DNA from 2 places in the Streptococcus sanguinis genome. Region 2 is predicted to be linked to the other one. Evidence: predicted binding sites of a transcription regulator. Region 2 holds the regulator's gene; the other holds the start of a gene.
The links. The regulator HrcA, encoded in region 2, represses chaperone genes, less so after heat shock. The targets are predictions, from matches to a motif close to TTAGCACTCNNNNNNNNNGAGTGCTAA.
Positions count from the first base shown of each region.

Region 1 (16,140 bases), 620 kb from region 2:
ACTCTATCTGGCTGCCTTGATTCTCTCTTTAATCTTTGCTTCTAATCCTATAATAGTAGTGAGTATAACAACCATTTTAGCTCTAGCTATAGCCATTCATTTTATTTATTTTTATGTGACACAGAATAAAAAATATTCCAAATCTAACTGGGGGTTCTTTTAATGAGTTTATAACATAAAAAAGCTTTGGGAACCAAGGCTTTATATGATATCAATCACCGACCACGAAAATGTTTAGCTTACAGAACTGCTAGTGAAGCTCTAGAGGATGAGTTCGAGTAAATGTTGCACTTATTCTTGCAATTTATCATTTACTTGATGCACGAACTCGATATTTTTTTCGTTAATTTGTTTTTGCCCCACTTTTGCCCCATTTTTAAATCCTGACATTGAAAATACCTAAAAGTATTTCCCTAAAATCAGCTATATTTCAACATTTTTGTTTATTTTCAATATGAAAAGTTCTTACAAATTCATGCAGGGGGCATAGAAATAGATAAGAAAAAGCCTTGATTTACAAGGCTTTTTTGATGTCAAATTACTTTTTGTACCGAATAATTATAAAAGTTTACTTGTATTTGTTTTATAAATTTGTCTTTCTAAAAAATCAAGGTTTAAGATCTTGACTAGATAAAAATTTTATAATTATTGTTCTTTACTTTTGCCAGTGTTCTAACAACTCATATAATTTTTTAAGTAGATGATTAATTTTAAAGCTATCAACTTTATCTAATGTCTTATTCTTAGATAAATTATTGATTTCACAAATCATTTTTTTAACATCCTCTATCTCATCTTGATGATATTCGTATGAGTTACTGACTCTTAAGTATTCTGAATTTATAAAGGTTGCTAAATTGAATGCTTTGTTATTATGAGCTACAATCTTTGTAGGAAGCAAATTATGAGATAAGATACTTTCGAATACTTTGATTTCTTCAGACGGAGTATTTTCAATTATATCTTTTTCTTTTTTATAATCTTCTTTAAAGATAGCATCAATCAGTTCTAAATTGTTATCTGAGTAGTGAGAAGCAAGTTTTTCTTCAATCGCTTCTTTTAAACTATTAATCATGCCAATAACTTAATCATTGAAGTTATTAGCATTTCTAGAATTTTAATCAAAGCTACCGTAAATATCTTATTTTGCAAGGCTTTTTGTTTATCTAATCTCGCTATTTTAGTTCTATTAGTATCCAAGATTTTCCACACCAAAAAATCCCCTTCCTTTAGGCACAAAAAGGAGGGGGCATTACATAACAAAAACTACGAGAGAAGACTGAAGTAAAATAAGTTTGACGAAAACTTGATAAAGATGATCACACACCGAGCATATTCCTAAGGATGTCTTATAAATTTTTTGGTTTAGGAATTAAGAAAGATTATATATCAAGTTTTGATATGCCTCACGCTTGCATATCCAAGCGGCTTTCCCCGTAGTTCTGAGCAACTAATTTGTTCTAGGAAACATCTTAGTTGCTTTTTATTTTAAAACAACTATATTACGGAACATCACAGTCTTGATTAACAAAAGGATACAATATAATGACTGATTGTGAAATGAAGCCAGCTAGCTTTTGATCTCAGTTTACGCTAGCAAAAATCTCTGCTCCACAAGGAACAGAGATGAAATTTATTTCTTCTTGGCACGGAAGGCAATGAAGCCTACCAAGCCTACTAGAGCTACTCCAGCAGCAATCATGATCCAGCTAGCATTCTCACCCGCTTTAGGGAGAACTTTCTTGGTTCCAACATTAGAGGCATTTCCTCCGCCACTACCATCGTCTGATTCGATGATCACAACAGTGCTTCCTGTACTGCTGCTTGAGCTAGAAGTCGTGCTACTGCTGCTTGAGCTACTTGAACTAGAGCTGCTCTTAGAGCTATTGTCCGAGCTAGGTTTCGGCGGTTGCGGAACTCCTGGAACTGGTGTATTGGTAATGTTCATACCATCAACAGTAGCTGTATAACCATAAACACGGTCTTCAGTAACTGAGTAGACAATATCTTTTCCATCTGCGCCGGTCGCTGGCAAGTCAGTAAACTCATACTTCCACTCGCCCTGCGCATTTGGACCGACTTCCTTAGAAGCAACTTCAACACCGTTAGCATAGAGACGAACCGTAATCTTGTCTGGACGTTTGCCATCTTTATCATTGTCGTCATTCCAAGTCTTGGTCCCTGAAGCGGTAATCAAGGCCTGACGGTTGGTAAAGTCTTTGTAAATAATACCAGAACCATAATTCTTGAGCTGAGCGGCATTGACCTGAATCTCTTCATCTGACAGTTGGTAGCCTGCTGGTGCCTTGGTTTCCTTAATCACATAATGCTCTTTAATCAAGTTGCTGAAAGAAGCAATCCCGTTAGCATCGCTAGTTGCTTTTTGAACAACAGTCACACCATCTTCATCGTACAATGTGAATTCAGCACCTGCCAAAGGTTTACCAGCTTCATCTTTCTTAGTCACCTGTACACCATAGATATCCCCATGTGCATAGCCGTTTGCACGTTGGTAGCGGACAGCAACCGAAGATTTTTGCTCTTCAATATTATCTGCTCGCAAGATAGCATCATTCGGGAAGACTGTTCCGTCAGCCGGAATTGTTGGGAAATTAACACGGTAGCGGACATAGAAGCCTTCATTAGCACCGATATGTCCCATGTTAATGGTAAAGGAGCGCTTGTCAGCCGCAAGATTAATCGTGTAGTTTCCTGTCACATCCTCGCGCTGCTGGCTTAGTCGGTAAGAGTTATCAGCTGGGTCAACAACCCATGAACCTTTAAGGATTTGGAAGCTGTTAAGATCTATTTCTCCGGTATTAAAGCCCAGAGTATCTGAAATAACAACATTATCCAGTTCTTGATTTTGTTGGTTGATATTCAGGCTGTAAGTAATGCTCTTGATATTATCCGCATTATTCCAGCCGTATTTTATGAAAGTATAAGGAGTTGCTTGGCCAGGAAGACCTTTGTAGTCAATTTTCCCATACTCAATGATCTTCTTGCCAACGATAAGTTTCAGAGGGATTGAGCCTTTATCTCGAACCACATTATGGTCAACACGAGCTAAAAGGTGAACTTTTCCTTCAATATGAGAGCGAGTCAGGACATAGTCTGTATAAGTCAGTGTAAGCTGCTTAGAGCTTGCATCAACCACAGCTGTCGCTACGAGATTACCGTCATCATCTTTGACTTCAAAATCAGCTCCCTCCAAGGCAAACTCAACAGGAAGGCCAATGGTAGTAGTATCTCCTGGCTGAACCTTGCCGTAATTGAAGGCAAAGTTTGCATCAATTTGAAATTTTTCCCAAGGGGAAAGGCTGTCAGTCAGTTCTTCACCCTTCTGATTGTAGACATTGATTGATGTGATAACATCATCTACCGTGTTAGCTCTGGCAGATTGACTGCTAGAAAACAGGCTAAAGAGGAGCACAAAGGCTACTGAGAAAAAGCGCGCAATAGTATGAGATATTTTTTTCATAAATAATCCCTCCTTTTTTCCTTTTTTCCTTTTTACTGAACATGTAAAAAACATTAAGATTTCTTTACATTTCCAATTTACTACATATATTAGACTAGCATACGATTGACCATAAGTCAACTATTTACCTTTACCAGTTCAGCTTTTGTCGACAATGTGTAAACCAGTTTATTTCTCCAAAAACCTTGTCATATAAGAATTGAAAACCGTTTCCTCCGTCATCTTCTTGTATTTCTTTGAAACAAAAATGTAATATTTGGATGCATAATAAATGAACAAATATGAATTATATGACCACAAATATTCATATAAATAAATTTGTTTTTAAAAACAAGCATAATTATTAAGGCTTGCTACATAACTAGTCACAATAAAAAAACTGAACAAATCTGCTCAGTTTTTTGTTTTGTAAATATAAGATAAAGATTATATCTAATTTATAGAAATATATAATCCCGTTATTTTCTACATCATACCGCCCATCATGCCTGGATCCATAGCTGGAGCTGGGCTAGCTGGTTCTGGTTGATTAGCTACTACTGCTTCGGTTGTCAAGATAAGACTGGCAACAGAAGCGGCATTTTGCAAGGCTGAACGAGTCACCTTAACTGGGTCAATGATTCCAGCCTCAATCATGTTAACCCATTCGCCAGTCGCAGCATTAAAGCCTGTACCAACTTCAGAGTTTTTCAGACGGTCAATGACGATTGAACCTTCAAAACCTGCATTCAGAGCGATTTGACGGACAGGCTCTTCCAAGGCGCGGAGAACAATGTTGCGACCAGTTGCTTCATCCCCTGCCAACTCAAGACCTGCAACAGCGTCCAGTACGTTGATATAGGCAGTACCCCCACCTGAGACGATTCCTTCTTCTACCGCTGCACGGGTTGCGTTAAGGGCATCTTCAATGCGGAGTTTCATTTCTTTGAGTTCTGTTTCGGTTGCAGCTCCGACCTTAATCACAGCTACACCACCGGACAATTTAGCCAGACGTTCTTGCAGTTTTTCACGGTCAAACTCAGAAGTGCTGCTTTCAATCTGTGACTTAATGACTGCCACACGGTTAGCAATGGCTTCTGGATTGCCAGAACCTTCCACAATCACAGTGCTGTCCTTATCAACAGTGACTTTGGAAGCTTGTCCAAGCGCTTCAATCGTAGCGTCCTTGAGCTCTAAACCAAGGTCATCTGTAATCACTGTACCGCCCGTCAAGATAGCGATATCTTCCAACATAGCCTTGCGACGATCACCAAAGCCTGGTGCCTTGACAGCTACAACATTAAAGGTTCCGCGAATCTTGTTAAGAACCAGCGTTGGCAGAGCTTCACCATCTACATCATCTGCGACAATCAAAAGCGGACGATTGGTCTTCAAGATATTTTCCAATAATGGCAGAATCTCTTGAATGTTAGAAATTTTCTTGTCAGTAATCAAGATGTAAGGATTGTCCAGTTCGGCTACCATTTTTTCATTGTCGGTTACCATATATTGAGACAAGTAGCCGCGGTCAAACTGCATCCCCTCAACTACATCCAGCTCAGTTTCCATTCCTTTGGACTCTTCAATGGTAATAACGCCATCATTGCCAACTTTTTCCATAGCTTCAGAGATGTACTCGCCGACTTTCTCGCTGCGAGAAGAAACGGCAGCAACCTGAGCAATAGCTTCCTTGTTGGAAACTGGTACTGAGTTAGATTTCAGGGCTTCAACAGCTGTCGCAACGGCTGCTTCAATCCCGCGGCGGATACCAATTGGATTAGCACCAGCTGTAACATTTTTAATCCCTTCACGGACAATAGCCTGCGTCAAAACAGTTGCTGTTGTTGTTCCGTCACCAGCGATATCGTTGGTTTTTGAAGCAACTTCTGACACTAGCTTAGCGCCCATATTTTCAAAATGGTCTTCCAGTTCGATTTCCTTGGCAATGGTTACACCGTCATTGGTGATAAGGGGTGAGCCAAAGGATTTTTCCAAAACGACATTGCGGCCTTTAGGACCCAAAGTCACCTTGACAGTATTTGCTAAGATGTCAACTCCACGAACCATACTGCTTCTTGCATCTGCTGAAAATTTAATATCTTTTGCCATTTTATTATTCCTCTCTTCTAATCTTACTCGACAACTGCTAGAATATTGGCTTCACTGACTAAGAGATAAGTTTCATCTCCGTCCTTGACTTCCACGCCTGCGTGATTTTCTACGAGAACCTTGTCCCCTTCCTTGACACTCAGGGCTACCAGCTCACCGTTCAAAGTACGAATACCTTGACCGACTGCTACAACTTCAGCTGTCTTAGTCGCTGCTTGGCCGTTGCCCGCAATGACAAATCCGCCAACTTTCTGCTCTTTTTCTTCTACTTTCAAGACCACACGGTCTCCTAATGGTTTTAACATAGTTTTCCTCCAAAGATTGAATTTTTAGCACTCTAAACTATCGAGTGCTAATCTATAGTTATTATTTTATCACTTGGTCAGAAATAGTCAAGAAAAAAATCGGCTAGATGAAAGAAAAATTTTATTTTTTTCTTCACTTGGTCCTAAACTCAAAAAAACAAGTCCGAGCTAAAATCCTCTCAGACTTGTCTTTAGGGGGAATGTCTATCTTGCAAGTTTTAGTTTTGCTTCAAAATCATCAATCACTTTTTGCAGATTTAGGCGTCCTCTATAGATACCATAGCCAAATACGAGCATGGATAAGATCCCTAGTAGAGCTAGGACGATTCCTGCAATCAGCGCTAGGAGATTGGTCTCATGAAAGAGATAAATCAGAACAAGACCGATGCTGGCAATGGCAAAGAAGAGACTGAACCAGCGTCCTAGATTTTCAATCATATGCTTCTGGTAGTGAATTTCTGTTTCATAGCCTCGAATCAATTCTTGTTCTGTCATGATTTTCTCCGTTCTTTCTTTTACTCTGCTCAAAAAAAATTGTATTAGACTAGCAGCAAATCGGACTTACTGCCAGCCTAAAATTAAGCGAGAATTAGTATTTCAGTTGAGGGTCAAAGATGCCAAGCGCTACACCAATCAAAGCAATGACAACCAAGAGGAGCATAACGAGGTTTGGTGATACTTTTTTCTTGGCCATCAGCCACCAGCAAAGAGTGATAAAGCCAGCTGTTAAGAGACCTGGATAAACACCGTCAATTTTTTCTTGCAGCTTCAGGAAGGCTTCGCCATCAGCATTTTTCAGCTCTAATGAAGTCGTTACAGATACCCAAGTTGCAGCAACTGCCCCGATAACCATACCACCAATGACACTGATTGCCTTACGAAGGGCCTGTCCTTTAGGTCCTACAAGGAATTCTACCGCCTTGTCCCCTAATTCATAGCCTTTGAAGTAGGCAAAGCGCATACCGCCATAGATGAGAACATTCCAAACAAGGATGTAGAAGAGAGCCCCGATAGGATTTCCACCTTTTGAGAGGCCAAGGGCAATCCCCAGCAGAACCGGAATCAAAGTTCCAACCACCAAAGAGTCACCGATACCTGCGATAGGGCCCATAAGACCGGCACGCATACCATTGATAGTTTCTCCATCAACAGCGTCACCATTGGCACGCGCTTCTTCCAAACCAGCTGTAATCCCCACTACCAAAGCTCCGAGCTGAGGTTCCGTGTTGAAGAAAGCCGTATAGGTCTGCATAGCTTCTTTCTGCTCTGCCTTGTCTTTGTAGAGTTCTTCCACGATTGGCAGCATAGAGGTCAAGTAGCCGAAAGTCTGCATGTGCTCTTGAGAGAAGCAAGTCAAATGACCATAGTACCAATGGTGGAATGATTTCGCTAAAGTCTTTTTAGTTATTTTCTTTCTTTCAGCCATCTTAGATATCCTCCTCATCGTCATCAAAGTCAGCCCCACCAGCTGGCGCGGTCACACGAGCTGATTTGATTACTTCCAATTCATAGTAAATTACTGCAAAAATCAATGAAACAACTGCACTGGCAACCAAATTAAGACCAAGTGACTTAGCCAAGGTGAAGCCCACAAAGAATGGGATAAAGTCAGCAGCCTTGGTAACGATTTGTTTCAAAAGAATGGCAATACCAACACATGGGAGAAGAGCTCCAACTGTAAAGAGTGATTTCATGATGAAGCCATCCATTGGCAGGTGGGTCTTCATCAGTTCAACCATATTCGGACCAAACTTCGTGATAATCATAGTTGGAAGGAAAGAGAAGACAAAGTGGGAAATCCAAGGATAGACCCAGTCAACAGCGTAAAGCTTTTTGAATTCGCCTTTTTCAACAGCTTTCCAGCCAATGTGCTGCCAAAGCAAGTTTGTAGTGGCTGTTCCATAGAAGAGAACTGTACCGATAGTACCAACTGCTGCTCCGATTGGTGCAGCTGCTGCAGCGATAGCAGATTCAGACGTGATTCCTTTAGAGTGAACAAACAAGATTGCGAGAGGAATCCCAATGTAAGAGATCGCCCGCACGTCAGCGGAAACTGTTCCACCTGGTGTTACCAGAGCGATATAGAGGACCTGAAGGGCTACCCCAACCATAATACCTGTTTTTAAATCTCCAAGAATCAACCCGCTAATCAAACCTCCGACCAGAGGACGTCCCAGAGTGTAGTTACCAATACTAGAACCACCCATACCAGGCATAGAAGCTAAACTAGCAAATAGACCCAGCAAAGCGGCTTGCAGCCAAGAAATTGTCATAATAGACTCTCCTTTTCATTATTGTAATTAAAAACCAAATTTAGACTTGAAATCGCTCCAGTAACCGATGGAAACATCTGGTAAGAGCTGGAATTTGACTTTGTAGCCAGCTTTTTCGATTGCCTCAATCGCTTCTGCTTCTTCTTGTGTGATGGACTGGTTGTTGCCCAGCTTAACAGCTCCCGGACGGTCATTAGCAGGACCGACGATGATTTCCTTAACATCCCCAGGTACAAATCCTTGGTCCACTAGGATTTCCTTCATATCCACAGGATTTTTCGTAATGAGGAAATAGCGACTGTCTGACTCGGTGACCTTGCCTGATTTTTCCTTGAAGGCTTCCTTGGTCCAAACAAAAGTCTTCTTGTCAGAAGCTCCCTTGTAGGCCTGAATCAAAACCTTGTTTCCTGCTGCTGCATTATTAACTGCAATCAAGCCATCACATGGGTATTCCTTAGCCCAGCGAGTGACTGTTTGACCGTGGATCATGCGGTCGTCAATCCGTACAAATGATACTGTCATCTTTAAAATCTCCTTTTATCTTTTAGAATGTATGGCGGAAGTACTAAATGTCGTCTTCATCTTCGTCAGCTGCATCGCTTACGACTTCAAATTCCTGCAGAGCAGCTGTGGCCTCGGAAAGGATAGCCTGAGCCAGTTCTTTTCCGTCTAAGATGTCTTTCATAACTAAGCCAGTCAGTCCCATGGTCAAGTTTAAGCCACCCAAGATAACTGCTGAGTCGAGCTTACCCATGTCAGCTAAGACGCTAGCTGCTGTCGTCAGAGGACTGCCTCCTACAATATCAGCCAGAACTAAGACACTGTCATCAGCGCTTAAGCCAGCCAAGGCCTGAGTAAAATCAACTGCAAAATCATCAACTGACTTGCCTTCCTGAAGACCGACCGCAATCACCTGATCTGTCTTGTCTCCGGCAAACATCTTCAAGGAACTCTGCACGCCTGCAGCCAGTCCCCCATGGCTGACCAGTACAAGGTATTTCATCTTTCCTGCCTCCTTTATCCTTCGACTTCTTAGCCCAGCCAGGCTTTAAATGACAAAGGATTTATTGATGATTTTATTGTACAAGGTTTGAAACCGATTTCATATTGTCAAATGTCATTTTGCAAAGATGACATTTGTTAGGAAAAATATGACATTTGTCATATTGGTCTAGGCAGCTGTACTTTTTTCTGACTTAATTGGCAATAAAAAAGAAAGCAGGTTATTTTCCGCTTTCAATTTCTCTTTGAATGCTCGGCAAGGCACTATCAATCTCTTGATTCTGCATAGCATTTTGAATCAGATAGTCCATCCGGTCCATCGTATGACGGTCCACTTCCAGACTGATGTCAATGATGGAGCGATTCATCATGTGGTCTAGCCTCTCAGAAGTCAAGGAATCCAAGCCAAAATCATCGGCCTGTAAGATTTCTCTAGCCTGTTGACTTTTCACCACAGATGGTAAAACTGAGGTCCCCTGCGATTTTTCAAACAAAACCTGCTGGCTTTCTTTATCCTGTGACAGCAAGAGCATAAATTCCCAAGCCAGCTTCTCTTGCTTGGTATTGGAAGACATGGCAAAGAGCGAGGTCTTAACCTGTGTTCCCATCACCTGGCTATTGGCTGTCGGCATCGGGATACAGGTCCAAGAAAAGCTTGAATACTTGGCGACATGGTAAGGGTAAGGCTTGTAGGTCCGATACTGAGCCAGACTCATAGGATAGAAGGCCACCCGCCCCTCATCAAAGTCATTAGAAGTCACCTTATAGTGCTGGCTGAGCATATCTAGCTTGCTCATAAAGGCCAAGGCTTGGTGCATCTCTGCGCTGTCTACATTGATACCGGATTTATCGATAAGATGGCCGCCGTAAGCTACCAGAGCCTGCTGCCACGTGTAATCTGTTATACCGTATTGATCCACTATACCATCGCCATTGGTATCCTTGGTTACTTTCTTGCAAATCTCATAGAAATCCTCTAAAGTCCAACCTGACTCAGGAATGCTAATTCCTTCTTTTTCAAGCAGGTCTTTATTGACACACATCATAATGGGATTGCTCTCAACTGGAAGAGCATAGCTGACTCCCTGATATTGCCCGGCTTCATAAGCCACCGGATAAAAGGCCCTTCGTTCATCATCTGTTAGGAGGGTATCCAAGGATTTGAGGGCGCCAGTCGAAGCCAACATGCTAAAGTCGTTTTCCGGTACCATAAAGAGATCCGGCTGCTCGCCTTTCAAGACTTGCTCTGCCAGCCAGTCAGCGTAATCATCCTTGGGAATACCGCTTTCATAGACGACCTTGACATGAGGATGCGTCTTTTCAAATTTTTTAATCAGGCTGTCCAAGACCTTGTTTTCGCGGCTGTTAGGCACACCCCAGCTAGAGCCAGCATAGACACCAATACGCAGGACTTTTTCCTGAGCTGAAGCCCAAAAGACAAAAGCCAAAGCAACAGATATGATCAGGACAACCAGCAGGGTCAAATGTCTCAGTCTCCACTTCATTTGTCGCTTTCCTTACTAAAATCTCTCTGGGTGACTCCAGTCTGCACAGCCCAGATAGCCAGCTGGGTTCGGTCGCGCAAGTTGAGCTTGGCTAAGATACCTGACAGGTAATTTCGGACTGTCCCTTCTGATAGAAAGAGCTTGGCAGCAATTTCTTTATTCGAAATCCCGAAGCCAATCTGCTGGATAATCTTCCACTCCGTCCGGCTCATGTCCTCTATATTTTCCTCCGTCACCGTGATAGCAAAGTTGGACTGGGCCATCTGTGAAAAGATTTTGAAGACCTTGGTGGCAATATTGGGATTGATCATAGCTCCGCCTCGATAGACAGTCTGAATGGCTTCGTGAAGCTCTTCTGTCGAAACCCCTTTGAGAATATAACCAGACGCACCGTATTTGAGAGCGGAGAAGATAAATTCATCGTCATCAAAGGTCGTCAGAATGATAATCTTAACATCTGGATACTGCTCTTTGACAGCCTTGGTACAGAGAACACCGTCCATGACTGGCATGCGAATATCCATCAAAATCACATCTGGGCGCACCCGATGAAGCTTTTCCAGCACTTCCTTGCCGTCTCCAACTGTCCCGACAACCTCAATATCAGCGTGGGCTGACAGGATGATTTGCAGAGACTCGCGAATCAAGGCCTGATCGTCTGCTATTAAAACCTTAATCATGTCTTCCTCCTATTTTTGGGATTTCGATATGCGTGTAGAAACCGTCCCGATTTTCAAATCGGACGCTTCCGCCAATAATCATTAGGCGCTCCTGCATCTGCTTGAGGCCATAGCCATAGTGGAGTTCATCAAAACCAACACCATCATCCTGAATGGTCATTACATAGGACTCTTCCTCCAGTAACTCAATCCAGATAGTCTTGGCATGCCCATGGCGGACAGAGTTGGTAATAGACTCTTGAATCACCCGAAAGACAATGTCTTCCTTGGCAATATCCAAGTCAATATTATCCCATTCGTAGCGGAGATGAATCTCCAAGTTGGAGATGGCTTCATACTCACGGATAATCTTAATCAGAGCTTCCTTCAAAGTGTTATTTTCCAGAGCTCCCGGTCGCATCTTATTGAGCGATCCTCGGACATCACGGATACCATCTCGAACGACGACTGAAACATTATTGAGCTGCTCCTTAGCCCGATTGGTATCAATATCAACCAAGACCTTGACCGCATCAATACCCGCCGAAATTCCCGTCAGGGCATGGCCCAATGTATCGTGAATCTCTCTGGCAATCCGCTTTCGCTCTCGATCTTCTGCTATTTTCTCAGACAAGGCCAGATAAGAATTCAACTCGCGATTGGCCTGAGAAGCCATGCGCAGCTCTTCCTCAATCCGATGACGCTCCGTAATGGCTGACAAGATGTAGAAGAGCAAGGAAATCATAAAGACGACGATATTGAGGGAATAGAGGAAGTTCTTACCAAAAAGCAGTAACAGCCGGACGGACTCTGGGTAAAAACGAATATAAGTATCCAGCGAAGGCAACTTGATAAAGAGCGACATGAGGTCATAGTTGGATAAGAGCAGCATGCCAAAGCTCAAAATAATGAAAGAAAACCAGTACTTCTTGTCCTTGGAAGAATTGAACTCCTTAGAGCCATAGAAAATATCCGCAAACACCAAGAGAATCAAGCCATTGTAGGACGAATGCAGGACGGAAAAGATGACCAGCATGAGCAGGATTTCAATAATAGTCGCCTTGTCATAGACGGACAGCTGATTGGGGTGGCGCTCGCGATAGTACATGACCAAAAGCAAACTGCCATAGAGGCTAATTGATACCCAGAAAATCAAGCTGGGAGAGCCCGGAATAGCATCCAAACGCTCCAAAAGCGAATGACTGAAGCCCTTAGCTGCTACATAGTTGGTCGCAAAGAGATAGATGGACGCATTATAGACAATGGCAACCAGATTGATGACCATCAAGGCTATTTTGCTGTAAAATATACTTTTTTGAGGTCTCATTATTGCCACCCTGTAACTGTGTATTGACTGATATTATCTCTGTTGACTAAGTGAACGGGGATCAGGTATTGGCTGTCGTAGGATTTGCCCTCCTGCATCAGCTCAATTACCTGTGCCACCTTGCGTCCCATCTGAATGGGCGATTGGGCCACGGTCCCCTCTATGTCGCTAGTCGTAGCCAGAAAGTTTTTGATATCTGGCGAACCATCCACGCCATAGATTGAGATTTTCTTATCAAGACCTTGATTTTTAATAGCAGCCAAGGCCCCGATGGCTGCTCGATCATTGAGCGCCATAACTACATTAAAGTCTAAACCTTCATCCAGAGCCCTTTTGACCTGTGGCATGGTTTCCTCAGTCTGGCCTAGTGTTTCTTTCTGGGAAATAATCTTGTAGCTAGGCTGTTTTTCAATCGTATCAATAAATCCCTGAATCCGGTCCATGGCAGAGACGGCATTGCGGTGCTCTAGAAGGAGAATATTGGCAGAAGGAAGACGCTTCATCATGTCCTGGGCAATCAGGACGCCTGCTTGGTAGTTATCAGACACAATGGTCGTATCCACTTTTACATCCTGACTGATAGGCGCATCCACTACGATAATTTTAATCCCAGCTTTCTTGGCCTTTTGAAGAGAGGAAATAATACTTGGACTATTGCTTTTCACCGGATTGATGACAATGACATCAACCTTTTCTCGGACAAAAAAGTCAATCTGCTGGCTCTGCTTGCCCTCATCCAGCTCAGGATCCCGAACGTAGAGCCTGCTGCCCTGCTGGTTGGTTTTCTTCTCCAGCTCCGCATTTAAGGTCTTGTAAAAGTCATTGTTCATGGTCATGTAAGTCACCCCAATCTTGACCTGCTTCTCATCTGGCAAAACGCCCTTGAAATAAACAAAAAGCAAACTCAAGATAAGCAGAATGAAAAGCGGCCAGAGAGCCTTTTTCTGATAATGCTGTATCCGTTTTTTGACCTTAGCTGATACCATTTTTCACCCCCTATGCCGTAAGCGCCTTTATGAAACATATAGGATTATTATATTACAAAGCCGCCAAAAAGCAAAATCTTTCTAGAAATGGCTATAATAAAAGAGGCGAGACAGAATCTAAAAAATCCATGATTTTTGATTCTTGGTCCCACCTCGGTAATCATCATTAAACTTTTAAAAGCTTGAGAGAAAGAGACTTTCAGTCAAACAGAGCTTGCGTCCTACAAAACTGAATGATGATTTTTTAGAGCAAGGTCATTTCCCACTCTTTGCTTCTTGCTTAAAAGGGAAGTTCCTCTTCTTCCAACACCAAATCTGCTAAATCAGCTCCGCTATTATTTTCACGCAGAGCGCGCTGGGCCCGACTTTCCAGGAGCTGGAAGCTATGACAGAGCACTTCTGTCACATAATGAGTCGCCCCCTCCTTCTCATAGCGACGAGTCCGTAGCTCACCATCCAGAGAAATCAAGCTGCCCTTACTTGCATAGCTGGCTAAAGTCTCAGCTAGACGACCCCAGACAACGACATTTACAAAATCCGCCTCACGCTCACCGCTCTGAGATTTATAACGGCGATTAACCGCGACCGTTGCGCGGGCCACAGATTTTTCATTCGCAGTCTTGTGCAGTTCAGGTGTAGCCGTCAGCCGGCCGATTACAATTACTTTATTATACATTTTATATCCTCCTAACTTATCATTCGTAAAAGGAGGCAAAAAGTGAAAAAAATGTGGTATAGTATAGATAAAAAGGAAAGTTGCAGCTTCTGCCCCTTTTCTACTAGATTTGTACGACGGAGGCTCCGATGACCATTAAACATTCGCCTGTGAAAAATATTCTTTTTATCTTAATCTCTCTGTGGTTCGGAGGTTTTTCTGTCTGGGCTGCCGTAGACTACCTGACCGGCTCCAACCCCTACAAAGATACTAGTTTCTTTGTCCTTAGTCTGCTGGTTGCTGCTTTCTTCTTACTGCTCCTTATCTTTGCTATTCGCAGGCTAACCATTCATGCGACTATCCTCTCCTTTGACCACGAATATGTAACCTACCATTATAGCGGACTCTTATCAGCTGCCACCTACTGCATTCCTATGCAGCAGATTAGTCATGCTCGCTACAGCCGAGATAGTGAAGAATCCGAGATTAGTCTTTGGATGGAGGACGGCTTCCATGACTTTGCAGCCTTTAACCATCCCCGTCATAAGATTTATGCCTATCCTGATAGCCAACTCATCGGTATTGTTTTCAAGAGAAAACGTCTCAAATTATTGGAAGACCACGGCCTAAACAGCCTTATCTACCAATACAAATACAACAGTCCAAGCCAAATCCCCACAGTCACTCCTCAGTCAACAACCGACTCGCAAAATAATAGCGACAGCGTCTTCTTTTGAGACAATGTGGGCACGAGCCATAAGTTTCTAACAAAAAAGCTCAGAAATTCTGAGCTTTTTAGAATGTTGAATCCTCTCCCTTATCCCTGCCAATGCTTGGCCGGATCAAAGGAAGTTCCAACTAGTTCACTATCGGCTAATTCAATGATGCCGCGTTTTTGAGGCGCATTAGGCAGCTGAAGTTCTCGTGGGCTGCACATCATACCAAAACTCTTTTCTCCTCGAAGTTCTCCCGGAAATATCAAATTCCCTTTAGGCATCATAGCACCTGGCAGAGCCACAATCGTTTTGAGGCCGACTTTGGCATTAGGAGCACCGGCCACGATTTGAACGGTCTTATCAGCAGCTACCTGCACTTGGCAGATATTCAGGTGGTCACTATCTGGATGAGCTACCATATCAACGATTTCTCCAACCACAAATTTTGGCTGGCTGTCATTGGCCAAGTCCGCTGGGAATCCCTCCTTGCTCAGTTCCTGATTGAGAATGGCCACTTGCTCATCTGTCAAAAAGACCTGTCCTCGCTCTGCAATTTCAAAAAGGTCTGACTGCTCAAAAATATTCCAAGCTACTGTCTGGCCATTATCTTCGCGGTAAACACGCGCTACCCGTCCTTTGCGCTCAGCCTCCAGTTTAGCTCCTTGATTGTCCGCAACAATAACCATCAGCACATCACCGACATATTCTTTATTATAGGTAAAAATCATTTTACGCTCCCTTTTTCTCTTATACTCGCTAAAAATTCATTGATTTGACTCTTAGTCTTGCGGTCACGATTGACCAGACGGCCAATCTCCTGTCCCTTTTCCAGCACTACTAAGCTGGGAATCCCGTATACGTCCCACTCTTTGGCCAAATCCAGATAATCATCACGGTCCACTTGGATAAAGCGATAGTCAGGATTTTCCGCTTCTATCTCTGGCAGGAAAGGTTTGATAAATCGGCAATCTCCGCACCAGTCAGCCGTGAAAAAGAAGACAGTCTTCTCCCCATCATTGACATAAGAAGCCACTTCCTCTGTATTTACAGGAAAAATCATGCTTCTTCCTCGTAACTTAGCTGACCATTTTCATAGACAAAAGCAAAATGACGGTCGTCCTCTAAAACCAGACCGCCAACCAA
Region 1 is NZ_CP054570.1:1,881,099-1,897,238, forward strand. Features, by position in the region: gene FOC72_RS08970 (low temperature requirement protein A) at 1-163, shown strand, start outside; gene FOC72_RS08975 (hypothetical protein) at 656-1,075, opposite strand; gene FOC72_RS08980 (Cna B-type domain-containing protein) at 1,634-3,481, opposite strand; gene groL (chaperonin GroEL) at 3,947-5,569, opposite strand; gene groES (co-chaperone GroES) at 5,593-5,874, opposite strand; gene FOC72_RS08995 (hypothetical protein) at 6,079-6,369, opposite strand; gene FOC72_RS09000 (PTS system mannose/fructose/sorbose family transporter subunit IID) at 6,464-7,318, opposite strand; gene FOC72_RS09005 (PTS mannose/fructose/sorbose/N-acetylgalactosamine transporter subunit IIC) at 7,302-8,147, opposite strand; gene FOC72_RS09010 (PTS sugar transporter subunit IIB) at 8,175-8,669, opposite strand; gene FOC72_RS09015 (PTS sugar transporter subunit IIA) at 8,713-9,150, opposite strand; gene FOC72_RS09020 (ABC transporter substrate-binding protein) at 9,371-10,654, opposite strand; gene FOC72_RS09025 (response regulator transcription factor) at 10,651-11,334, opposite strand; gene FOC72_RS09030 (sensor histidine kinase) at 11,327-12,640, opposite strand; gene FOC72_RS09035 (substrate-binding domain-containing protein) at 12,640-13,626, opposite strand; gene FOC72_RS09040 (single-stranded DNA-binding protein) at 13,907-14,302, opposite strand; gene FOC72_RS09045 (hypothetical protein) at 14,431-15,018, shown strand; gene ytpR (YtpR family tRNA-binding protein) at 15,099-15,725, opposite strand; gene FOC72_RS09055 (thioredoxin family protein) at 15,722-16,057, opposite strand; gene FOC72_RS09060 (DUF4651 domain-containing protein) at 16,054-16,140, opposite strand, start outside.
Region 1: a site for HrcA is predicted at 5,899-5,925, ahead of groES (co-chaperone GroES). Genes of this name have one in related genera too.

Region 2 (16,140 bases):
ACAAGGTCTGCTCCTCTGTCAATATCGGCTCAACCAAAACTGGTATTAATATGACAGCTGTTGCGGATATGGGGCGGATTATCAAGGAAACCGCTCAGTTATCTGATATGGGTGCGGCCAAGTTGGTCGTCTTTGCCAATGCGGTAGAAGACAATCCTTTCATGGCAGGCGCCTTTCACGGTGTCGGCGAAGCAGATGTGGTCATCAATGTTGGTGTTTCTGGGCCCGGTGTTGTCAAACGGGCCTTGGAAAAGGTCCGTGGTGAGAGCTTTGACGTGGTCGCTGAAACGGTCAAGAAAACAGCTTTCAAAATCACCCGTATTGGTCAGTTGGTCGGTCAGATGGCTAGCGAGCGTCTGGGTGTCAAGTTCGGGATTGTTGACTTGAGTCTGGCTCCAACGCCGGCAGTCGGGGATTCAGTGGCTCGTGTCTTGGAAGAAATGGGCTTGGAAACAGTTGGTACTCATGGCACGACAGCGGCGCTTGCTCTGCTCAATGACCAAGTCAAAAAAGGTGGTGTCATGGCCTGCAATCAGGTGGGCGGACTATCTGGTGCATTCATTCCTGTTTCTGAAGACGAGGGCATGATTGCGGCTGTGCAAAATGGCTCGCTCAATCTAGAAAAGTTAGAAGCTATGACGGCTATCTGCTCGGTAGGTTTGGATATGATTGCCATCCCAGAGGCGACGCCGGCTGAAACCATCGCGGCCATGATTGCGGATGAAGCGGCGATTGGCGTCATCAATCAAAAGACGACAGCTGTGCGGATTATTCCGAAAGGCAAGGAAGGCGATATGATTGAATTTGGCGGGCTCTTGGGAACAGCTCCAGTCATGAAGGTCAATCAGGCTTCGTCAGCCGCCTTTATCGCGCGGGGCGGTCAAATTCCAGCACCCATTCACAGTTTTAAAAACTAAAAAGCTAGATTTGAAACAGCTTTTAAGAAAGCATCGTAAAGGACAGCTATTCAGTTTCCGTGTAGGAGTTTGCGGGATTGAATCTAGCTGGATGCTTGAAATATAGGGGATTATAAGGAGATTGTTTAGGTTATGAATAAAAGAGAGCTAGCTGAGCTGGCCCTTGATTTAGGTTTGGATTTTGATAAGGAGAGCGGCATTATATATGGCCGTAGAAGGGATTATGCTTTTTATCTAGAGACCATAACAGATGGCGACGAATTTGCGATTTTCTTTTCAGTCAAATGTGAGCAGGGCTATATCGGTCGAGATACCTTGGAAGCGTTGATTAACGATTCTGAGGTTTTGATTGATTTTGAGAGAGCAGGCTATTGTCTGGCTTGTCAGATTTTGGCTGATCAGGATCGAGATCTGCTGCCGGATATTTTGGAGGAGGCTATCGAAGACTGCACCCGCTACTTTAAGGAGCAAGGGCTGGTTAGCGCCTGTGAGAAAACCGGTGAAACCGGAGAGGTCGACCTATATCCGTTCAAAGGAGATTGGCTCTTTCTCACGCCATCTAGCTATGAGCGGATGGTTTCCATCTCGCTGGATAAGGCGACAAAGCGCTCCCTTCCTCATCAAAATCCGCAGAAAATACATTATTTTCTGGGTGTTCTCGGAGCATTCTTGACGAGCTTACTTGGTGCATGTCTTGTCTTCTTTTTGACAGGTGCATCCTTGGCCATGGGCTTCATATCAGGTTTTACACTGCTATTTAGCATTGCTTGCTATGAAAAATTTGTCAAAGGTATTTCTGTTTTGGGAATTGTAGTGAGTTTCTTTTTTACTTTAGCGATGAGCTTTTTAGCTGTTCAAATCGGTTATGCCAATTCTTTTTACCAAGGGGAAGGCAATATTTTGCAAGCCGTTATCGCTATTAATAAAGCCGCTTTATCCGGACAGTTTGGCATTAATTATTGGCTCCATTATCTGTTCATTGTTCTTGGATGTGTCAGTGCCGTCAAAGTTCATATTAAGTCTCTATAGTTGATTAGATGCTAACTTCACAGCGAGCCGCTGTCTATCATAGCGGAGAACTGAGTTCTCCCTCTTCTTTATCCTAAAGAATTCGAAGGCCTTTTTCAAAATATACTATAACAAACAAAAATAAAAGAGGTAAACTATGTCAAAAACAAGACTCTATGTTATCCGTCATGGCAAGACCATGTTCAATACTATCGGCCGGGCTCAAGGTTGGTCTGATACCCCGCTGACTGCTAAAGGGGAGCGCGGTATTCGTGAGCTGGGTATCGGATTGCGAGAGTCGGGTTTGCCTTTTGTCAAGGCTTTTTCCAGTGATAGCGGCCGGACCATTCAGACCATGGGGATTATCCTAGAGGAGCTGGGCCTGACTGGCCAGATTCCCTATCGCTATGACAAGCGCATCAGGGAGTGGTGCTTTGGCAGTTTTGATGGTGCTTATGGTGGTGAGCTCTTTCATGGTGTTATCCCACGAGTTCTTAAGACGGATAATTACAAAGAACTCAGTTGGCCCGATTTGGCGAATGGTCTGGTAGAAGTGGATACAGCTGGCTGGGCTGAGCCTTGGGACAAGCTTAGCGGTCGGATTTTAGAAGGGTTTGAAGCCATTGCTAGAGAGGTGGAGTCCTCAGGCGGTGGCAATGTTCTGGTCGTCAGCCACAGTATGACCATTGGTACCTTGGCTTATCTGGTTGATGAGAATATCACGAAAAATCCTAATGTCGATAATGGCAGTGTCACAGTGCTGGAGTATGAAAATAGCCGCTTTAGCATTCAAGCTCTGGGTGATGTGTCTTACCGTCAGGTCGGCGCAGCCATATTAGACCGAGAAAATCAAGAATGAGTAGGAGTTTTGAAACTCCTGCTTTTTGCTTTGAAAGCCAGATGGCGCCAATTTCTTCATAAAATGGTATAATATGAAAAGAACAACGGAGGAAATGAAATGGCAAAAACAAGATTATACTTGGTTCGTCATGGCAAAACCATGTTTAATACTATCGGCCGGGCTCAAGGCTGGTCTGATACCCCATTGACTGAAGTCGGGGAACGTGGTATTCATGAGTTGGGCATTGGCCTGAGAGAAGCTGGACTTGATTTCAAATTGGCCCGTTCCAGCGACAGCGGCCGAACTATTCAGACCATGGGCATTATTCTGGAGGAGCTGGGTCTGACAGATCAGATTCCTTATACCTTTGATAAGCGGATTCGCGAATGGTGCTTTGGCAGTTTTGATGGTGGCTATGATGGAGAACTCTTTATGGGTGTGATGCCCCGGGTTTTCAATATTGAGCATGTTCATCAGCTTAGCTATGCTGAGTTGGCAGAAGGTCTTGTAGAAGTCGATACAGCTGGCTGGGCGGAAAACTGGGAAAAGCTCAGCGGCCGAATCTGGGAAGGCTTTTCAGCCATAGCTGAGGAGCTGGAAGCTGCTGGTGGTGGCAATGCTCTGGTCGTCAGCCACGGCATGACCATCGGAACCTTTGTCTATCTAATCAATCGAACTCGGCCTCATGGTTTGGACAATGGTAGTGTGACGGTTGTAGACTATGAAGACGGTAAATTCACAGTAGCTTGCGTCGGAGACATGTCTTATCGAGAGGCCGGTGCCAAAGTAATGGAGGAAGAAGTTGAAGCGCGCTAAACATCGCAAAGAAAAGAGAAAATCGAAGTCTAAGAAGATTGGGTTGACACTTTTGTTGTTAATCGTCTTGTGTCTGGCAGCTGGAGGAACGGCGATTTATTTCCGTCCGTCCTTGTTACAAGATCTGCTTGCAAAGATTCAGTTTTCGGGTTCGTCTAGTAGTTCTGCTACGAAGGGCTCTTCTAGCTCAGAGAGTTCACAGTCTGATTTGCCCAAGGTGTCTTCTACTGACTGGAATTTGATTTTGGTCAATCGTGACAACCAGCAAGAAGAAAAAACACCTGATCTGACTCAGATTGGAGAGGTCCAGGTGGACAGCCGCATTGCTGAAAATACTCGGCAATTCCTAGCAGCAGCCCAGGCGATAGCTCCTGAAGAAACTTTAATCTCTGGCTATCGCAGCCGAGCTGAGCAGGAGGAACTCTATAACGAAAAAGTTGCTGGGGAAGTTGCCAAAGGCTTGTCAAATGAAGAAGCAGTCAGCATCGTGCTGAAGCAGGTGCAGCTTCCAGGAGCCAGCGAGCATCAAACGGGCTTGGCTATTGATATGAGCGCTCCAGAAGGCCAGGAGGATGAATTGGCAGCTAAGATTGCCCAACTAGCTCCGCAGTATGGCTTTGTCCTTCGCTATCCAGATGGCAAGAGCGACATTACTGGAGTTGACTTTGAGAACTGGCATTACCGCTATGTCGGTGTGGAGAATGCCCAGTATATGCAGAAGCATAATCTGGTTCTGGAAGAATATATCGCCCTACTCAAGGCAGCGGGGAAATAAAAAACTAAGTCAGGTGTTCCTGGCTTTTTTTATGCCGATTTAGATTTCTAATCCTTTTAACTTCTGATTAAAGCAGCTTTAGCAACAAACATAGAGATACAAAAACGAACCACTTTCTGTAAAAAATATTTATAAATCCTTGACAACTATATCGAACTGCGATATAATTTTTTATATCAAGGTTCGATATATCGAGGTGAAAGTGAGTTGAGAAGATGAGTGGATTGACAGAAAAGCTTAGGAGAGTCTATGTGCCAATGACAGAGACAGGTTTTTATATCCTCTTCTGTCTTCAGAAAGAAAGGCATGGCTACAGTATTACTCAAAAAGTCAAGGAGCTGACAGAGGGACAGCTATCTATCAGCCCTGGAACCATGTACGGAACCTTGGCAAAGATGGAAAAAGATGGTCTGATTGCCTTTGTTCGTGAGGAAGAAAAGAGAAAACTCTATTCTATCACGGAGCTTGGGAAGCAGATTTTAGAGTTGGAAATCCAGCGGATTAAGCGCCTTTACCGCAATAGTAAGGAGGAAGTTTGATGGAAAAGAGAATTGTCTATAAAATCTTTACCATTGCAGACTATGACAGAGAAGCAGCTTATTTTAAAAAAATGCACATCCAGGGCTGGAAATTGAAGAAAGTAAGTTATTCTCCCTTTCTTGTTGCAGTTCGTTATACTTTTGAAGCATGTCCGCCTCAGGAAGTGGCCTATCAATTGGATTTTCGCCCCATGAAGAAGGCGGAGCAAGAATCCTATTATCAACTGTTTGAGGATTGTGGCTGGAAGCATATTACAAACTTTAATCAGTTCTCTTATTTCCGCAAACCGGTTTCTCAGATTGATGCAGACAGCGATTTTGAAATCTATAATGACGCATGGTCTAAGCTAGAAATGGTCAAGCGTTTACTTGTATGGCGGTTTTTACCAGCCATCATGGTTTTGTGTGTCACTACCTATCTCATTCTAGATATTTCCCAGAAAAGTTTGAAAGCAAGTCTATTATTCAAATCAATCTTAGCAATAGACTGTGTCATATTGCTCATCCTGTTCTGCCAACTGGTCCATATTGCCTTGCGTTTTTGGAAAATGAGGCAGGAACTGAAAGACTGATTGCAGTTTTGTTAAATACTGTTGTGAAAGCGAGGAAAACAATGAAAAAGACCATTATTGAAGTGCAAGGCTTGAAAAAGAAATTCAAGGAACAAGAAGCCTTGGCAGGAATCGATTTTTCCATCCGAGAGGGAGAGATTTTTGGCTTCCTAGGACCGTCTGGATCTGGTAAAACGACGACTATCAATATTTTGACTGGTCAGTTGTCTGCAGATTCTGGAACAGCTCATGTGCTGTCTGCTCCGGTTGAGGATTTAAAGGCAGAAGTCCTGGAGCAGATTGGTATTGTCAGCGATAGCAGTGGTTTTTATGAAAAGATGTCACTTTATAAAAATCTCAAGGCTTATGCTATGCTCTTTGGTGTTAATATGACAGAAGTCGATGAACTTCTCCGAAAAGTGGGACTTTATGATAGTCGCAACAAGGTGGCTGAAAAACTATCTACGGGTATGAAACAGCGCATGCTACTGGTCCGTGCCTTGATTAACCGACCTAAACTGCTCTTCTTGGATGAGCCAACCAGTGGTTTGGATCCGTCAACCTCTCGCACCATTCATGAACTACTGCTGGAACTAAAAACGCAGGGGACAACTATTTTTCTGACGACCCATGACATGCAGGAAGCTACCCTCTTGTGTGATCGCTTGGCCTTGCTAAGTAAAGGAAAACTAGTCGAAGTAGGCAGTCCGCATGAGATAATCCAAAAGTATAATACAGATAAGAAGGTTCGTTTAGAATATGAAGATTTGACGACGAAGACAGTTACCTTTGATGAACTGCAAGGAGGCTTGGATTTGTCCAATGTTATCAGTATTCATTCCTGCGAACCAACTTTAGAAGATGTTTTCATCACTTTGACAGGAGGTACCTTAAATGTCTAATAAATTAAAAGGTATGATTTGGCTGAGAGGTCAAGTGACGCTAGCTAATAAAAGTATTCTGTTGCAGGTTTTCATGCCGATTTTTCTCATTTTTCTCTATAAATTTATTTTTTCTTTGAATGGAGCAGGTAAGGAAATTGGAGCGGATAAACTAGCTATTATGTTGCTTACGATCTCTCTGCCTTTCTCTCTAGCCATGTCTGTTGGGACACCTATCATCATCATCCTAGCTGAGGAAAGAGAAAAACATAATTTGCAAAGTTTGCGCTTGGCTGGTGTGACAGCGGGGCAATATATTCTCTCCGCTTTAATCTGGCCTGCGATTATTGGGATTTTTTATATCGTCATTACCCCACTTTTGGTAGGAGCCAAGCTTTCTAATCATCTGTTCAGTTATAGTTTGGTTCTCTTATTGACCATGCTGGTCTTAATTTTCTTCTTTTTAATGGTTGGTCTGTTTTGTAAAAATCAGGTCATGGCACAATCCCTTAGTGTTCCAGCCATGCTCTTGGCGGCATTTATTCCTATGTTTTCAAATATGAGCGAGGATTTATTTAAGGTACTGCGTTATAGTTTTATGGGCTTATTTACTAGCTATATGAGAGATTGGTCTCATTTCCATTTATGGAGCGGAGAATTTTTGGCTCTGCTAGTTTGGTTGCTTCTTTTTGCAGGAATTTCTTTCTATTTGATGCGCCGTTTGCAAATCTTGGACGACTAATCTAGGTCGCTAGACTGATTTTTAGCACTCTTGAAAAAAGAGTGCTAATTTTTTGAGTTTTTGTCTTGACTTTGGAGTAGAAGAGTGTATAATAGAATCATGAGTTAGCACTCGAGGTGGTTGAGTGCTAATTGACAGCAGAATCTTGATTGGAGGTGATGCCGTGGTCACGGAGCGTCAAAATGAGATTTTGAATTTGATTATTGATATCTTTACCAAGACTCACGAGCCGGTCGGCTCCAAAGCCCTGCAGGATTCTATCAATTCCAGTAGTGCCACCATCCGAAACGATATGGCAGCTTTGGAAAAGCAGGGGCTTCTGGAAAAGGCGCATACGTCCAGCGGCCGTAAGCCTAGCGTGGCTGGTTTTCAGTACTTTGTCAAGCATTCTCTGTCCTTTGATCGTCTCGCTGAGAATGAACTTTATGAGGTTATCAAAGCCTTTGACCATGAGTTTTTCAACTTGGAGGACATTCTTCAACAGGCAGCAGACCTTTTGACCAAGCTCAGTGGATGCACGGTTGTTGCACTGGATGTAGAACCCAGTCGGCAGCGTTTGACAGCTTTTGACATCGTTGTGCTCAGTCAGCACACGGCTCTGGCGGTCTTCACCTTGGATGAGTCCAATACCATTACCAGTCAGTTTATGATTCCGCGTAACTTCTTAAAAGAAGACCTGGATAGGCTTAAAGGCCTAGTAAGGGAGCGGTTCTTGGGACAGACAGTGCTGGACATCCATTACAAGATTCGGACGGAAATTCCGCAGATTATTCAGCGCTATTTCACCACGACGGACAATGTTATCCAGCTCTTTGAGCATATCTTTGGTGATATTTTCAAGGAAAATGTGATTCTGTCTGGTAAGGTTCAGCTCTTAGAATTCTCAGATCTGACGGCCTATCAGTTTTTTGATGACCCGCAGAAAGTAGCATTTGAAATTCGCGATAGTTTGGCTGAAGATCAGATGCAAAGCGTGCGCGTGGCAGACAGTAGAGAAAGCTGTTTGGCTGATTTGACACTAATTTCCAGCAAATTCCTGATTCCTTATCGAGGATTTGGAGTGCTGGCAGTTGTCGGTCCGGTCAATCTTGACTACCAACGACTGGTCAGTCAGATGAATGTTGTCAACCGCGTGCTGACCATGAAACTAACCGACTTCTATCGTTACCTTAGCAGTAATCACTACGAAGTCCATTAATTATAGTATAAATATTCCTAAAAAGGAGGTGCCTTGTGGCAAAGCATAAACAAGAAGAACATCCAGAAGATGTAGAAGTAAAAGAGGAAGCTGTAGAAGCAGCTGAGCAAGCTGAATCAGCAAGCCCTGAAAAATCAGAATTAGAACTAGCTAATGAGCGGGCAGAAGATTTTGAAAACAAATATCTCCGCGCTCATGCAGAAATGCAGAACATCCAGCGCCGAGCAAATGAAGAACGCCAGCAGCTGCAAAGATACCGCAGTCAGGACTTGGCAAAAGCTATTTTGCCTTCGATAGATAATCTGGAGCGCGCACTTGCCGTTGAAGGGCTGACAGATGATGTCAAAAAGGGGCTGGAAATGGTGCAGGAAAGTTTGATTCATGCTCTCAAAGAAGAGGGTATCGAAGAAATCCCAGCTGACGGAGCTTTTGACCATAACTATCACATGGCCATTCAAACAGTTCCAGCTGACGATGAGCACCCAGCTGACACTATCGCGCAGGTCTTCCAAAAAGGCTACAAACTTCATGACCGTATCCTTAGACCGGCTATGGTAGTAGTTTATAATTAGAAAGAGTAAGATATCATGTTTAATTTTAACGATTGGGAAGAAATTGTTGCTGAATACGTTAATACTAACGTAGGAAATGATGATTTCGTGTATGGAAATTTTATTGATTGGGACAGCTTTAGAAGAGAACACGGAGATGAAGTCTTAGAAACGTTAGGAATTGATTTTAACGCAAATAATATTTCTGAAAAGTTAGATGAAGTTGGAGTTCCATCTGATTATGAATATGAGGAAGGAAATCCAGATTTCCCAGACTCATTCCGTCATTGGAAACCATAGTATAGTAAATATAGTTAAAAATAAGAGAGGTAAAAATATGTCTAAAATTATCGGTATTGACTTAGGTACAACAAACTCAGCAGTTGCAGTTCTTGAAGGAACTGAAAGCAAAATCATTGCAAACCCAGAAGGAAATCGCACAACACCATCTGTAGTGTCATTCAAAAATGGTGAAATCATCGTTGGTGATGCGGCAAAACGTCAAGCAGTAACAAATCCAGATACAATCATTTCCATCAAATCAAAAATGGGAACATCTGAAAAAGTAGCTGCTAACGGTAAAGAATACACTCCGCAAGAAATCTCAGCTATGATTCTGCAATACTTGAAAGGCTATGCAGAAGAGTACCTTGGTGAAAAAGTAAGCAAAGCAGTTATCACAGTACCAGCTTACTTTAACGATGCGCAACGTCAAGCGACTAAAGATGCTGGTAAAATCGCTGGTCTTGAAGTAGAACGTATCGTCAACGAACCAACTGCAGCAGCCCTTGCTTACGGTCTTGACAAACAAGATAAAGAAGAAAAGATCTTGGTCTTTGACTTGGGTGGTGGTACCTTTGACGTTTCAATCCTTGAGTTGGGTGATGGCGTCTTTGATGTACTGGCAACTGCTGGTGACAACAAACTCGGTGGTGATGACTTTGACCAAAAGATTATCGACCACATGGTGGCTGAGTTCAAGAAAGAGAACGGCATCGACTTGTCAAATGATAAGATGGCGCTTCAACGTTTGAAAGATGCAGCTGAAAAGGCTAAGAAAGATCTTTCAGGTGTAACTTCTACTCAAATCAGCTTGCCGTTTATCACAGCTGGTGACGCTGGACCTCTCCACTTGGAAATGACTCTGACTCGTGCTAAATTCGACGATTTGACTCGTGACTTGGTAGAGCGCACTAAAGAACCAGTTCGCCGTGCTCTTTCTGACGCAGGTTTGAGCTTGTCAGAAATCAACGAAGTAATCTTGGTTGGTGGTTCAACTCGTATTCCTGCAGTTGTGGAAGCTGTTAAGGCTGAAACTGGTAAAGAGCCAAACAAATCAGTGAACCCTGATGAAGTAGTTGCTATGGGTGCTGCTATCCAAGGTGGTGTCATCACTGGTGATGTCAAAGACGTTGTCCTTCTTGACGTAACACCATTGTCACTTGGTATCGAAACAATGGGTGGCGTCTTCACTAAGCTGATTGACCGCAACACAACAATTCCAACTTCTAAATCACAAGTCTTCTCTACAGCAGCGGACAACCAACCAGCCGTTGATATCCATGTTCTTCAAGGTGAACGCCCAATGGCAGCAGACAACAAGACTCTTGGACGTTTCCAATTGACAGATATCCCAGCAGCTCCTCGTGGAATCCCTCAAATCGAAGTAACCTTTGACATCGATAAGAACGGTATCGTATCTGTTAAGGCTAAAGACCTTGGAACTCAAAAAGAACAACACATTGTTATCCAATCTAACAGCGGCCTGACTGACGAAGAAATCGACCGTATGATGAAGGATGCGGAAGCAAATGCTGAAGCAGATAAGAAACGTAAAGAAGAAGTTGACCTTCGTAACGAAGTTGACCAAGCTATCTTTGCGACTGAAAAGACTATTAAGGAAACAGAAGGCAAAGGCTTCGACGCAGAGCGTGACGCTACCCAAGCTGCTCTTGATGAACTTAAGAAAGCGCAAGAAGACAATAACTTGGACGACATGAAAGTGAAATTGGAAGCTCTCAACGAAAAAGCTCAAGCACTGGCAGTGAAACTCTATGAACAAGCTGCTGCGGCTCAACAAGCCCAAGCAGGAGCAGAAGGAGCTGAAAACACGGGCTCAACTAAAGCAGACGATGATGTCGTAGACGGAGAGTTTACTGAGAAATAGGCGGTGAGACAGAACTAAAATTGAAAGTTTTTAGTTCGTAGTCGAACCCCCGCGAGGATGATTAGGATTTTTGGGAGTCTGAAAGACGAACCTAAAATCCAATCAGCTACCGCGTCAAAAATTTTTCAAAAAAAATTGTTTTGAAAATTTCACGTCGTAATGATAGGAAGAAATCCAGAGGTTGCAACCCAGCCTCTGTTTTTCGGTAAACTAGAGGGTGACGCTTATGAAGAAAGTGCTCTGTTTAATTTATCCTAATTTTTCACTTTATGAAGTAGTTGGTCTGACCAGTACTTTAGCTCTATCTTTTGGTGTTGAGGTTGATTATGTTGGTACAGATAGAAATGTTATAAGATCGGAAGATGGACTTCCCTGTCAACCTACTGGAACACTGGATGAAGTAGTTATCGAAGACTATTCTTGTGTCATTTTGCCAGGGATGATAAATATTGCCCCTGCTTTGCATGATGAAAAATTGATTTCTTTCCTAAGAAGTTTGAAGCAGCAAGAGATTTTGATTGCAGCTATTTCATCAGCTCCCATTTTATTGGCGAAAGCAGGTTTATTGAAGGATAATAAATTTACTGGTGGGATTTGGCAAAACTTCTTTGACTATTTTGAATTTCTTCCACGTGAGAATTTCAAAGCTCAAGCTGTTCTACAAGATAAAAACATCATTACAGCTGTTGGCTTTGCACATCAAGCGTTTGCAAGAAAAGTGCTTCTTAGTCTAGATTTGGTAGATAATGCTGACAACTATTTTAAAGAACAGAATCAGTATTCGGAAGAGGACTTGATATTCACTTTATCCGATGAAGAGTTTGCTGAGATGAAGCATGAATTTGAAAATACCCTCTAATCAATATTTTCTAAAATTTAAAGAAAGGAACATGGGTGTTCGCAACTGAACACGGGTTCCAAAAATTCTGACTCAATATAAAAGAAAGGAACTGAACCCGACCTAAATTCTCGGAAAAAAGAGAAATCTGTCTAGGAGCATCGCTCCGTCGCCTGATTTCCTATTTTTCAGTCGAATTTTACGGTCTTGGTATCTTATATGAACAATACAGAATATTATGACCGTCTAGGTGTCTCTAAGAATGCTTCTCAGGATGAGATCAAGAGAGCCTATCGGAAATTATCTAAAAAATACCACCCCGACATTAATAAGGAAGCTGGGGCGGAGGATAAATATAAAGAAGTCCAAGAGGCTTATGAGACGCTGAGCGACGAGCAAAAGCGGGCAGCCTATGATCAATACGGTGCAGCGGGAGCTAATGGTGGCTTTGGCGGTGGTGCAGGTGGCTTCGGTGGCTTTGATGGCTCCGGTTTTGGCGGCTTCGAAGACATCTTCTCTAGCTTCTTCGGTGGAGGTGCTTCGCGTAATCCTAATGCTCCGCGCCAAGGGGACGATCTCCAGTATCGTGTAAATCTCCGCTTTGAAGAAGCCATTTTCGGAGCTGAGAAGGAAATCAAGTATAACCGTGAAGCGACCTGTCATACCTGTGCTGGGTCTGGTGCCAAGCCAGGGACTAGTCCTGTTACCTGTGGCCGCTGTCATGGCTCAGGTGTCATCAATGTTGATACCCAGACACCGCTTGGCATGATGCGTCGCCAAGTGACCTGTGATGTCTGTCATGGCCGAGGAAAAGAAATCAAAAGTCCTTGTGAAACCTGTCACGGAACGGGTCATGAAAAACAGGCTCACAGCGTTAAGGTGAAAATCCCAGCTGGTGTGGAAACTGGTCAGCAGGTCCGTCTGTCTGGTCAAGGTGAAGCAGGCTTTAATGGCGGCCCTTATGGTGATCTTTATGTTGTGGTCCAAGTTGAGCCGAGTGACAAGTTTGAGCGAGATGGCTCTACCATTTACTACAAGCTCAATCTCAACTTTGTCCAAGCAGCTCTTGGTGACAGTGTGGATATTCCAACTGTTCACGGGGATGTGGAGCTGAATATCCCAGAAGGAACACAGACTGGCAAGCGTTTCCGTCTGCGTGGCAAGGGAGCACCGAGTCTGCGTGGTGGAAGCATGGGTGACCAGTATGTTACTGTCAATGTTGTGACACCGACTGGCCTCAACGACCGTCAAAAAGCGGCCCTCAAAGAATTTGCGGAAGCTGGCAATATCTCGGTCAATCCTAAGAAAAAAGGCTTCTTCGACAAAATGAAAGATGCCTTGGAAGATTTGTAATCATATAAAAAGGAGCAGCCTAATGCTGTTCTTTTTATGTTTTCTAGAAGGACATTTGGCAAATGTAGTCAAGTAAGAGAGCAGCTCTAATCAGCCTTTTAATTAAAAGAAATTCACAATAAAAAGCGTAAAGAGATTTTCTCTATTTACTTTTACAAAAATTAATTGTTTTTTTAAGTAAAATCTATTGTAAAAATTTCCTAAAAGATATATGATAATACTATATGTATAAAACGCATCTTTTTAGCCTGCTGGGGAGTTGGTTAGGAAGATAATGGGAGATTATCTTTATACATTTTAGGAAAAAGGGGATTTATAAAGTGAAACGTTTTGAAAAAGTGCAGGAGCGAATTCAGAAATATTCGATTCGCAAATTGTCTGTTGGTGTGGGCTCAGTTGCCATTGCAGCTCTGATTTTTGGGAGCTCTTTGTCCAGTTCGACAGTTGCTGCAGATGAAGTAGGAGGCGGTGCGACTGCTCACTATACTTATGTTGAAGAGCAAGAGCTAACAGAGCAGGAAAAAGGTCTGATTAAGAAAGGTCTGCCTGAAAATCTGCAAACAGGGGAAAATTATTACCTGATTTATCGGAAGCAAGATGGGCAAACTGTCTTGCCGAGTACAGGAAATAACGGTCAGCCGCTTCTCGGCTTATTTGCGGGAACTGCTATTTTGGCTGTCTTGGTATTCTCACGTAAGAAATCTGGTAAGTTACTAGGAGTGCTTTTGCTAGGCAGCTTGGGACAAACTGCGTTACAGTCTCCTCAAGCGTTTGCGCTAGAAAATCGGGAATTGCTTTCATATAACCGTCAAGTTGCGGTTTCGTCAACAGTTTCTGAAGCAGATGTGACTATTGCAGGCTATAACTATATCGGTTACTTTACCGCTTCTGATTTGCGTACTTTGACAGAGACCAAGATAACCTCTTTGCCAGCTGGTCAAGAGGCTCAAGCGCAAGCAGAAGTGTCAGAAGCTGCAAAAGAGGATTCTGATTCTATTGATCGAGCTGCTCAGGCAGGGTTGCAGTATCAGCTGAATCCTGATGAAAGTGATTCTGGCCAGATAGGAAATCTTCCAACTCCAGATCCAACTCCAAATCCTAGTCTAGCTCCTCAGTCGTCAAATCCACCTATAGAAACGGCAAAAGGGGAAAGTTTACAAGAGCCCGCCTTGCCAGAGTACAGCGGTGCTGTGAACGGTGAGTCGCTAGTTCAAGCGGAAACTCCAGTCTATGATGCTCCAGTTGCTACAGTTAGTGACACGGCTCCGGTTGAGCCCGCCCTCCCAGAATATACAGGCGGCGTTAACGGCGAGTCGGCAGTTCAACCTGAGAAACCAGCTTATACAGAGTCGATAGGCACAGCAGAGGATACAGCCCCAGTCGAGCCAGTTTTGCCAGAATATACAGGCGGCGTTAACGGCGAATCGACAGTTCAAGCAGACAATCCAGTCTATGATGCTCCGGTAGCTACAGTTAGTGACACGGCTCCGGTTGAGCCCGCTTTGCCAGAATACACAGGTGGCGTTAATGGTGAGTCAACAGTTCAGCCAGAACAGCCTAGTCTGCATACAGACATCAAGCTAGAAACGATTGAACCTCAAGTTGTCAACAAGACAGATGATAGCAAGTATCTTGATGAGGAGACCATTGTCGATGGAACTCCAGGACAAAAAGAAATTGTAACCAGCTATGAAGTCTTGGACGGTAATCGCATATCGGAGCCGCAAACAACTGAAAGAATCTTGCATGAAGCAGTTGATACAGTGGTCACTCGGGGTAGCAAGGCTCGCATCAATAAAGAAGAATTGAGCAAGCAGCTAGCTTTAGCAGCGGCTGTGGATCCAGCAGTTTACAACAATCAATCCTATCAGCAGCTGCAAGCAATTAAGAATATGGCTGCGACGGTTTATCAAACTTCGTCAAGTCAAGATGAAGTAGATGCAGGCGTCAATCAACTCAAGCAGGCTTTAGCCGACTTATTGGCTCTTAAAACAGCGCCAACTCTGACTGTTTCAGCGGTTAAGAAGGATGAATTGCAGAAGTCAGCGCAAATTCAATACCAGCTGACGGACAGGGATCAAGCCTTTACTAGTGCTCATGTTCGTCTGAAGAAGGATGGTCAATTAATAGCAGAGCAAAACTTGGCGACCGGTCAGTTGACTGCCAGCTTCAGTGGTTTGGACTACTATTCACCTTATGATATCGAGACGACCCTGTCTTATGACTTAGGAAATGGATCTGAAAGCAAAGAGTTAGCTCGAGAGACAGTTCAGCTTGACCTTAAGAAGGTGGAACTCAAGTCCATCACTAATGTCGCCTTGATGAAGGTTGAGAATGGTCAGACAAAATTGATGCCTACTTTGGCTGAAAAACCAGCAAATCTGGACCAATATTACCTGCACTTTACATCCGACCAGTTCAAGGACACTGTCCTGCCGGTTACCTCTATCGAGGAAGTGGTCGTTGATAACCAGCCTGTCTTCAAGATCAAGGCTCAGCTACCAGACTTGCTGCAAAGAAGCACAACTGGTCTTCAAAACAGCTTTGATTTCTATCTGGAAAAAGCCAAGAAGCGTGAAGGGAATGTCTATTATGACTTCCAAGACCTTTTGGACGGCATCAAGGAAAATCCTTCTGGAACCTTTATTCTGGGTCGCAGTATCAGTGCCAATCTGATTGACAAACCAGCTAACAGCAAGTCTTACTTGCCAGGTGAATTCAAAGGTCAGCTGATTGGTGGGCAAAATGGTGAGCGCCATGCGATTTTAGACTTGGCGCATCCTCTATTTGATACGATTAATGGCGGAATGGTCAAGGATATTGACTTTAAGCGGGTTAATATGGTTTATCCAGATTCGCAAGCGGGGGATACAATTGCGACAATTGCTGCTCGCTTGAAGAATAAAGGAGTAATCGAAAACGTCAATGTCCAAGGCTACTTGGAAGGAAGAGACCATATTGCC
Region 2 is NZ_CP054570.1:142,617-158,756, forward strand. Features, by position in the region: gene FOC72_RS00705 (PFL family protein) at 1-917, shown strand, start outside; gene FOC72_RS00710 (hypothetical protein) at 1,050-1,946, shown strand; gene FOC72_RS00715 (histidine phosphatase family protein) at 2,083-2,784, shown strand; gene FOC72_RS00720 (histidine phosphatase family protein) at 2,884-3,582, shown strand; gene FOC72_RS00725 (M15 family metallopeptidase) at 3,569-4,357, shown strand; gene FOC72_RS00730 (PadR family transcriptional regulator) at 4,573-4,896, shown strand; gene FOC72_RS00735 (DUF2812 domain-containing protein) at 4,896-5,468, shown strand; gene FOC72_RS00740 (ABC transporter ATP-binding protein) at 5,510-6,349, shown strand; gene FOC72_RS00745 (ABC transporter permease) at 6,342-7,070, shown strand; gene hrcA (heat-inducible transcriptional repressor HrcA) at 7,234-8,268, shown strand; gene grpE (nucleotide exchange factor GrpE) at 8,304-8,840, shown strand; gene FOC72_RS00760 (hypothetical protein) at 8,856-9,119, shown strand; gene dnaK (molecular chaperone DnaK) at 9,157-10,986, shown strand; gene FOC72_RS00770 (DJ-1/PfpI family protein) at 11,213-11,845, shown strand; gene dnaJ (molecular chaperone DnaJ) at 12,044-13,177, shown strand; gene FOC72_RS00780 (SIALI-17 repeat-containing surface protein) at 13,498-16,140, shown strand, end outside.